2 regions of the Streptococcus sp. DTU_2020_1000888_1_SI_GRL_NUU_041A genome follow, and region 1 is predicted to be linked to the other one. Evidence: predicted binding sites of a transcription regulator. Region 1 holds the regulator's gene; the other holds the start of a gene.

Region 1 (4,959 bases):
TTCGTATGGCCAGTTGTTCAATCAGGTATCAACAGCTTTGGTATTTGGATTGCTAACTCACAAGATACTGCACCAGTTTTGGCACCATTCATCTATGGTACTTTGGAACGTCTCTTGCTTCCATTTGGTTTGCACCACATGTTGACCATTCCAATGAACTACACAGAATTAGGTGGTGTTTACCACGTTATTACTGGTTCTGGTGCGGGAACAACTGTAGCTGGTCAAGACCCTCTATGGTTGGCTTGGGTAACTGACTTGGTTGGTACGAAATCAGCTGATCCTTCTACTTACCAACACTTGCTTGATACAGTTCATCCAGCTCGATTCAAGGTTGGTCAGATGATTGGTTCATTCGGTATCCTTATGGGGGTAGCGGCGGCTATCTATCACAATGTGGATGCTGACAAGAAGCACAAATACAAAGGTATGATGATTGCGACTGCTTTGGCAACCTTCTTGACAGGGGTTACTGAGCCAATCGAGTACATGTTCATGTTCGTTGCAACACCGCTGTATATCATTTATGCATTTGTACAAGGTGCTGCGTTTGCAATGGCTGACATCGTTAATCTTCGTGTGCACTCATTCGGTTCTATCGAATTCTTGACCCGTACTCCTATGGCCATCAATGCTGGCTTAGGAATGGATATCATCAACTTCATCTGGGTAACGATCCTCTTTGGTGTTGTGATGTACCTCATTTCTAACTTCATGATCAAGAAGTTCAACTATGCAACTCCAGGACGTAACGGTAACTATGAAACAGCAGATGGTTCAGATGAAGCTTCTTCATCAGAGTCAACTGGTGGTAAAGTTGCTGAAGCTTCTCAAGCAGTAAATGTTATCAACCTTCTGGGTGGTCGCGCTAACATTGTAGATGTAGATGCATGTATGACTCGTCTGCGTGTGACTGTCAAAGATGCTGAAAAAGTTGGAACAGAAGAACAGTGGAAAGCTGAAGGCGCTATGGGCTTGGTTATGAAAGGTCAAGGCGTTCAAGCTATCTACGGACCAAAAGCTGACGTTCTCAAATCTGATATTCAAGACTTGTTGGATTCTGGTGAAGTGATTCCTGAAACACTTCCTAGCCAAAAAGCAGAATCAGCAGCTGCCGAAGTTACTTACAAAGGTGTGACTGAGGAAGTTGAAACTGTTGCGGACGGTCAAGTCATTGACTTGGCAGATGTTAAAGATCCAGTCTTCTCACAAAAAATGATGGGTGATGGATTTGCAGTTGAGCCAGAAAATGGTAAGATTTATTCACCAGTTGCTGGTACAGTAACTAGCGTCTTCCCTAGCAAGCACGCTATCGGTCTTGTGACAGATAATGGTCTAGAAGTCTTGGTACATATTGGTTTGGAAACTGTTAGCCTTGAAGGTAAACCATTCGAAGTTCATGTTTCAGAAGGTCAAAAAGTTGCAGCTGGAGATCTTCTAGTCACGGCTGACTTGGAAGCAATCAAGGAAGCAGGACGTGAAACTTCAACAATCGTAGTCTTCACAAATGCAGCAGCTATCAAGTCTGTAACAGTAGAAAAACTTGGTCAAGCATCTGCTAAGACAGTTGTTGCTAAGGTTGAATTGTAAAATAGAAAAGAGAAATCATGGCAAAATTCCTGACATTAAATACTCATAGTTGGATGGAAGAAGAGCAAGAAACCAAGCTTAATGAGCTTGCAGAACGCATTCTTCAAGAAAAATATGATGTCATTTGCCTGCAGGAAGTCAATCAATTAACGGAGTCTGAACAGGTTGTTCAGGCTCCTTTCTATCAGGCGGTTGAGGGCGCAATTGAGATCCATCAAGACCATTTTGCCCTTTGTTTGGTAGAAAAATTGGCTGAGGCAGGACTGGACTATCATTGGTCCTGGGCCTATAATCATATTGGGTTTGATATTTATAACGAAGGAGTGGCAATCCTATCTAGAAATCCTATGGCTCCTAGAGAAGTTCTGGTATCAGAGGCTAATGATCCTAGAGATTACCATACCCGTAAGGTCTTGCTAGCCGAGACTGAGGTAGATGGTCAATTGTTGACAATTGCCTCCTGCCATCTGTCTTGGTGGGACAAAGGTTTCCAAGGGGAATGGGCTAAGCTTGAAGAAGAGCTGCTAAAAGCAGAAAGTTCTCTGGTCCTTATGGGCGATTTCAACAATCCAGTCGGCCAACAAGGCTACCAAACCATCTTAGCCAGTCCACTGAAGCTGCAGGATAGTCATACTGTTGCAAAAGAAGCTATCGGAGAGGCGACAGTAGAAGGGACTATTGCAGGCTGGGATGACAATAAGCACGCTCTGAAGATAGATTATGTTTTCACTAGCCAAGGGATGGACGTTGAGCGTTCCGCTGTCGTCTTTGACGGGAAAGAAACCCCTGTTGTCAGTGACCACTTTGGTTTAGAAGTGCAAGTGACTTTATAATGGTAAAAAGATGAGGCAAGACTGTGAATACAACAGATTGCCTCTCTTTTTCTTTTTGATAAACATATTTTTAGGGCAAAATGGTGAAATATTACCCTCCAAACGGCTGTCTTTTGTTATTCTTGAAAACGTGTTATAATGAAGTATTAGGATTCTAGGAGGAAATGGTATGCGTTGTCCGAAATGTGGTGGGAATAAATCAAGTGTAGTTGATAGCAGACAGGCAGAAGATGGAAATACAATCCGTCGCCGTCGTGAGTGTGAGGAATGTCAACACCGCTTTACGACCTACGAGCGTGTTGAAGAGAGAACCCTAGTGGTTGTCAAGAAGGACGGGACACGCGAGCAATTTTCTCGGGATAAGATTTTTAACGGTATTATTCGCTCCGCTCAAAAGCGGCCAGTATCTAGTGACGAAATAGAGGAGATTGTCAACCGAATCGAGCAAAAGGTTCGCAGTCAGAGCGATAATGAAATCAATAGTGAATATATTGGATCCTTAGTCATGGATGAACTGGCAGAGCTGGATGAAATCACCTACGTTCGTTTCGCCAGTGTTTATCGGAGTTTCAAGGACGTGGGCGAGCTGGAAAGCCTGCTCAAGCAGATTACCAAGGGGTCCAAGAAGAAAAAGGACAAATAAATGAAACCAAACCATCAGTTTTCTTTCTTGCGCAATAATGCAGTCAGCCCAGATATTGCTGTCTTGACCAAGCTCTATCTGCCGATTTTGGGGAGAGAAGCGGTAGCACTTTATCTTTATCTGCTGTCTTTTGAGGATAATGGGCAAAAGCAGCACCTCTTCAGTCAGATTCTTAATCATTTAGATTTTGGACTTAATATTTTAGAAGAAAGTTTTGAGCGTTTAGCGGCGATTAAGCTAGTAGATCTTTATCAAACAGATGACCATTATCTGATTCAACTCCACCCGACCTTAACGGCGGAGGAATTTTTCAGCCATAATGTGTACAGTCGGCTCTTGGAAAAGAAAATCGGCGAAGCTGCTGCAGAAGCCCTGCGACCAGAAAATCCTAGCGGAGAGAAATTGGTCAAGCCTTTTATGCAGGTGTTTGGTATGGAAGCTGAGCAAGCAAGGACAGTGCGAAAGGCCAATGATTTTGACTTGGAGTATTTCAAGCAACGGATGGCTCAGGACAATCTTCGCTTTGCCAATGAAAAGGAAGATTTGTTAGAATTGTTTGCAATTGCTGAGCAGAAAAAGTGGACTTGGTATGAGACCTATGTCTTGGCTAGAGAAACTGCTGTTTCTCAGGTCATTTCTACCAAGCGGATGAAGCAAAAGCTAGCTCAGAAGCCAGTAGAAGGTCAATTTTCTAAGCAGGAGCAGTCTATCATCCAAGAAGCGAAGCGAACATCGCCAATGGTCTTTCTGGCAGAAATTAAGAAAACTCGTCAGGCTGCTATTACGCGGACGGAGAGAAAGCTTTTGCTAGATTTAGCTGAATTAGGCCTTTTGGACGAGGTTATCAACGTAGTCTTACTCTTGACCTTTAATAAGGTGGATTCAGCCAATCTCAATGAAAAGTATGCCCTCAAGGTAGCTAATGATTTTTCTTATCAAAAGGTGACGACAGCTGAGGAAGCAGTCTTGAAAATCCGTGAGCGCAACCAGCAGCCCCAGAACCGTCCAGCTAAATCTGGACAAGGCTCTACCAAGAGCAACGTACCTGACTGGAGTCAGCCGGATTATAAAAATGAAACGAGCGCAGAGAGGCAGGCCGAGCTAGAAGAGCAGAAACGTCGGCTCTTAGCCAAACTTGAAGGAGGAGGCGAATAAATGGAGAAAATAGGACAGAATATGCCTCATATGAATAGGGTGTGGCAGTTTGACTATCAGGAGCTGGTCAAGCAGATTATGGCCGATCCAGATGTGGCAGCCTTTATCCAGCAGGAAAAGCTGACCCAAGCTGAGATTCAGCGTAGTGTCTCCAAGTTTAACCAGTATATTACGGAGCGCAACCGCTTTTTGCTGGGGGATGAGACCTATATTGCTAAGGGCTATAAGCCAATCTTGGTAAAAAATGAAGGCTATGCGGATGTTGCCTATGAAGAGACGCCAGAGTTGATTGAGCAGGAGAGGCAGGAGGCCATTAGAAGCCGTCTCAATCTTATTAGCCTACCAGCCAGTCTCAAGGAGGCTAGTCTGGCACAGGTGGATCTGGACGATGTTGGTCGCTACAAGGCTTTTGAACTGTTGACCAACTTCGTTGCTGAGTTTCCGAATTATCAGAAGGCTGTTTATCTCTACGGCGATTTTGGTGTCGGAAAAAGCTACATGATGGCTGCTCTGGCGCATGATTTGTCAGAAAAACGCAGTGTTTCAACGACACTGCTTCACTATCCAAGCTTTGTTTTGGATGTTAAGAATGCGATCAGTTCCGGCTTGGTCAAGGAGAAGATTGACCAGGTCAAGACGGCTCAAGTGCTGATTTTGGACGATATCGGTGCAGAGCAGTCTAGCCCCTGGATGCGCGATGAGATTTTGCAGGTCATTCTCCAGCACCGTATGCAGGAA
Region 2 (4,959 bases), 1.2 Mb from region 1:
CAGAGTGGCTTGTCCGGCCGCCGATATTGGTTACAAAAGCTTTAACAAATTTCTTATCCAGCTGTGCTGTATCAGAAGGAGTCAAGTCATGAGCAATCACAACTGATTCTTCATTGATAGACGCTGGGTTTGGCAATTTCTTGCCCAAAAGGTTAGCAAGAACACGTTTTGTCACGTCGCGGATATCTGCTGCACGTTCCTGCATATATGGATTGTCGTCCATGTTTTCAAAGAGAGTGATAAACATGTCCGTTACTTCTTTCAGACCAGCTTCTGCATTGGTCTTTTTCGCACGGATTGTTTCTTTGATTTGCCCAACCATTTCAGGGTCAGCAAGTACCATTAAGTGAGCGTCAAATACCTGAGCGGCTTCCTCACCAAGGCTATCTACTGCTTTCTCACGGATAACAGAAAGCTCGTTCTGTGAAGCTTCAAGAGCTGCATCCAAACGAGCCTCTTCTGCATTCGTATCTTCGACTGAAACAGTCTCAAATGATAAATCCGGTTGAACTAATAGATATGCCTTAGCAACGGCAACACCGTCAGATGCTGCAATTCCTTTAAGCATTTCTGTCATATTAAGCCAATCCTTCTTTTTCCATTGTTTCAGAGATTGCAGCGATAGCATCGTCTGCATCTGCACCTTCAGCTGAGATCTTAACATCAGCTCCTTGGCCAACACCGAGACTCATAACACCCATGATAGATTTCAAGTTTACTGATTTACCTTTGTATTCAAGCGTGATGTCTGAAGCGAATTTGCTAGCAGTTTGAACCAACAAAGTTGCTGGACGTGCGTGAATACCTGTTTCTGCTACAATGTGGAAATCTTTAGAAGCCATAGTTAGACTCTCCTTTTAAATAATTCTTTTTGAGTTATTGTGATAACCCTTACAAGTTGATATTATATCACCTTTTGAAATCTTTTTCAAGAATTTTATAGCCCGCTTACAAAATATTTCTTAGGAAATGAAAACTCTTCTTATTATATTGAAGGTGGAATTTTCAAGCAAAAGCCCCCATCTTTCAGCTTTTATTCAAACATTTCTTCCAGCAAGTTTTCAATCATAAATTTCTTATTTTTATAGTAGTTAATTTCCATAAATTAAGAATATAAACTCCTCCCTCCACTCCTCCTAGTGATTCCCAAAATTCTGTAACACAAGATATTGGATTTTCGTTTTTAGGAGAAAAAGCTACCAGTCATTTTTCTAAAGCTTTAAGAATTGTTTAAGCATTGCCGCAACAGCATTTTGCTCCTTTTCTGCAATTTTTCACTTCTTTTCACCGCTTATATAAACACTATATATTGTATTGCAATCTATCCTATAACAAAATATCACACAATATTTAGTTCAAAACTATTGACATTCTATTTTCTTTTAGATATACTAGTTTCGTATTATTTAAAAGAAAAAACGAAAGTTTAGAGGAATTTTTAATGGTAACTATTTACTCAAAAAACAACTGCGTTCAGTGCAAAATGACCAAGCGCTTCTTAGATACTAATCATGTAGAATACCGCGAAATCAACTTGGATGAACAGCCAGAATTCATTGACCATGTCAAAGATCTTGGTTTCAACGCTGCTCCTGTGATTCAGACAGCAACTGAGGCATTTTCTGGTTTCCAACCTGGTAAATTGAAAAAACTGTCTTAATGTAGTTTATTTTGAGGGCAGCGCGCCTTGATTGGGAGATAAACTAAAAGACATATTATCAGGGCAAACTGCAGCTCCTATGCTCATAGGAGCCATTTCTTTTGTAAGGCGGATATTTTCCGCTAGTTAAATTATCTTTATTTATATAGAAAAGGGAAAACATGGGACTCAAACATTTAGAGGATGTGACATACTTCCGACTCAACAACGAAATCAACCGTCCAATCAATGGACAAATTATGCTCCACAAGGACAAAGAAGCTCTGGAGGCTTTCTTTAAGGAAAATGTTGAGCCGAACACCAAGCAATTTTCTTCTATTACAGAAAAGATTGAGTATTTAATAGAAGAAAACTATTTGGAAAAGGAATTTATCCAGCTCTACTCTCCAGAATACATCGAGGAGCTGACTGCTTTTATCCATGCTCAAGATTTCAAGTTTAAATCTTTCATGGCTGCTTATAAGTTCTACAACCAGTATGCCCTGAAGACAAATGATGGTGAATACTATCTGGAAAGCATGGAAGATCGGGTACTCTTCAACGCCCTCTACTTTGCCAACGGAGATGAAGCCATTGCCAAGGATATTGCCAATGAAATTATCCACCAGCGCTACCAACCGGCGACACCAAGCTTCCTCAACGCTGGTCGGGCTCGTCGTGGTGAATTGGTTTCCTGCTTCCTCATCCAAGTAACAGATGATATGAACTCTATCGGCCGCTCCATCAACTCTGCCCTGCAATTGTCTCGTATCGGAGGCGGGGTCGGGATTTCCCTCAGCAATCTGCGGGAAGCTGGAGCACCTATTAAGGGTTATGAAGGAGCTGCGTCTGGCGTTGTGCCTGTTATGAAACTCTTTGAGGACAGTTTCTCCTATTCTAACCAGCTGGGGCAACGTCAGGGAGCTGGGGTTGTTTACCTCAACGTCTTCCACCCAGATATCATCGCCTTCCTTTCTACTAAGAAAGAAAATGCTGACGAAAAAGTTCGGGTTAAAACCCTCTCACTTGGTGTCGTCATTCCGGATAAGTTCTACGAATTGGCACGTAAGAATGAAGAAATGTACCTCTTCAGCCCCTATTCTGTTGAACGCGAGTACGGAGTACCATTTGCCTACCTTGACATCACTGAAAAATACGATGAGTTGGTCGCAAATCCAAATATCACTAAGACCAAGATTAAGGCCCGAGATTTGGAAACAGAAATTTCTAAACTCCAACAAGAATCTGGCTATCCTTATGTCGTAAACATTGATACGGCCAACCGTTCAAATCCAATCGACGGTAAAATCGTCATGAGTAACCTTTGCTCTGAAATCCTGCAGGTGCAAGAGCCTAGCCTTTTGAATGATGCGCAAGAGTATCTTCACCTAGGAACAGATGTGTCATGTAACTTAGGTTCTACCAACGTTGTCAACATGATGACTTCGCCTGACTTTGGAAAATCCATCCGGACCATGACACGCGCCCTGACCTTTGTCACAGACAGCTCGCACATCACAGCTGTGCCATCTATCGACAACGGTAATAGTCTGGCGCACACCTTTGGTCTGGGAGCTATGGGACTGCACAGCTACTTGGCTCAGCAGTTGATCGATTATGGATCAGCGGAAGCTGTAGAGTTCACCAGCATCTACTTCATGCTCATGAACTACTGGACCTTGGTTGAGTCTAACAATATCGCTCGCGAGCGTGGCGTGACCTTCCATAACTTTGAAAAATCTGACTATGCTAACGGTACTTACTTTGACAAATATCTGACGGGTGAATTTGTACCTAAGTCTAACCGTGTTAAAGAACTCTTCGCAGGTATCTTTATCCCGTCTGCAGAAGATTGGGCAGAGTTGCGCGACAAGGTCAAGGCTGATGGTCTCTACCACCAAAACCGCCTAGCCGTTGCGCCAAATGGCTCTATCAGCTATATCAATGATGTTTCTGCTTCAATTCACCCAATTACTCAACGGATCGAAGAACGTCAAGAAAAGAAAATCGGTAAGATCTACTATCCTGCTGCTGGTCTGTCAACTGAGACTATTCCTTACTATACCAGTGCTTATGATATGGACATGCGTAAGGTTATTGATGTCTATGCAGCCGCAACTGAGCACGTGGACCAAGGTCTTTCCCTGACTCTCTTTATGCGCAGTGATATTCCTAAAGGCCTCTACGAGTGGAAAAAAGAAAGCAAGCAAACAACCCGCGACCTTTCTATCCTGCGCAACTATGCCTTCAACAAGGGTATCAAGTCCATCTACTACGTCCGTACCTTCACTGATGATGGCGGCGAAGTAGGTGCCAACCAATGTGAAAGCTGTGTGATCTAACAAGAGATTTTAGAAAAGAAAAGGAAATTCGACCATGTCACAATTTTACCTTCCTCATCATTGTCAGGAAGGTAAAATCGTGAAGCATTAGGACAGTATCCAAGAAGTGATAGCTGATACCCCATCAGGTCGTACCATCTACTAAAGGAGAAAGAATGCAAACTTACTACAAAGCCATTAACTGGAACGCTATCGAAGATGTGATCGATAAGTCCACCTGGGAAAAACTGACTGAGCAATTCTGGCTGGATACGCGGATTCCCCTATCCAATGACCTGGATGACTGGAGAAAGCTGTCTCACAAGGAAAAAGACCTGGTTGGCAAGGTCTTCGGTGGCCTGACCCTGCTGGATACCCTTCAGTCTGAGTCTGGTGTGGATGCCCTGCGCAAGGATGTACGCACTGCTCACGAAGAAGCTGTCTTCAACAACATTCAATTCATGGAATCTGTTCACGCCAAGTCTTACTCTTCTATCTTTTCTACGCTTAACACCAAGTCAGAAATCGATGAAATCTTTGCTTGGACCAACACCAATCCATACCTGCAAAAGAAAGCTGAGATTATCAACGAAATTTACCTAAATGGTACAGCTCTGGAAAAGAAAATAGCCAGCGTTTTCTTGGAAACCTTCCTCTTCTACTCCGGTTTCTTCACTCCGCTCTACTATCTGGGTAATAACAAGCTGGCTAACGTTGCTGAGATCATCAAGCTGATTATCCGTGACGAGTCTGTCCATGGAACCTATATCGGCTATAAGTTCCAGCTAGCTTTTAACGAACTGCCAGAAGACGAGCAAGAAAAACTCAAAGAATGGATGTACGACCTGCTCTACACCCTCTATGAAAATGAAGAAGGCTACACCGAAAGCCTGTATGACACAGTCGGATGGACCGAAGAGGTCAAGACCTTCCTGCGCTACAATGCCAACAAGGCTCTGATGAATCTGGGACAGGATCCCCTCTTCCCAGACTCAGCGG

The links. Region 1 encodes NrdR, which represses ribonucleotide reductase genes. Its sites were predicted from a motif close to ACACNATATATNGTGT; they were not measured.
Region 2: nrdH (glutaredoxin-like protein NrdH) is a predicted target of NrdR. The motif match lies at 1,300-1,315, and genes of this name have one in related genera.

What each region holds. Positions count from the first base shown of each region.
Region 1 is NZ_CP135591.1:1,952,575-1,957,533, reverse strand. Features, by position in the region: gene RSK81_RS09665 (PTS transporter subunit IIBC) at 1-1,590, shown strand, start outside; gene RSK81_RS09660 (endonuclease/exonuclease/phosphatase family protein) at 1,608-2,423, shown strand; gene nrdR (transcriptional regulator NrdR) at 2,593-3,066, shown strand; gene RSK81_RS09650 (DnaD domain protein) at 3,067-4,221, shown strand; gene dnaI (primosomal protein DnaI) at 4,222-4,959, shown strand, end outside.
Region 2 is NZ_CP135591.1:787,668-792,626, reverse strand. Features, by position in the region: gene ptsP (phosphoenolpyruvate--protein phosphotransferase) at 1-577, opposite strand, end outside; gene RSK81_RS04035 (phosphocarrier protein HPr) at 579-842, opposite strand; gene nrdH (glutaredoxin-like protein NrdH) at 1,442-1,660, shown strand; gene nrdE (class 1b ribonucleoside-diphosphate reductase subunit alpha) at 1,822-3,981, shown strand; gene nrdF (class 1b ribonucleoside-diphosphate reductase subunit beta) at 4,137-4,959, shown strand, end outside.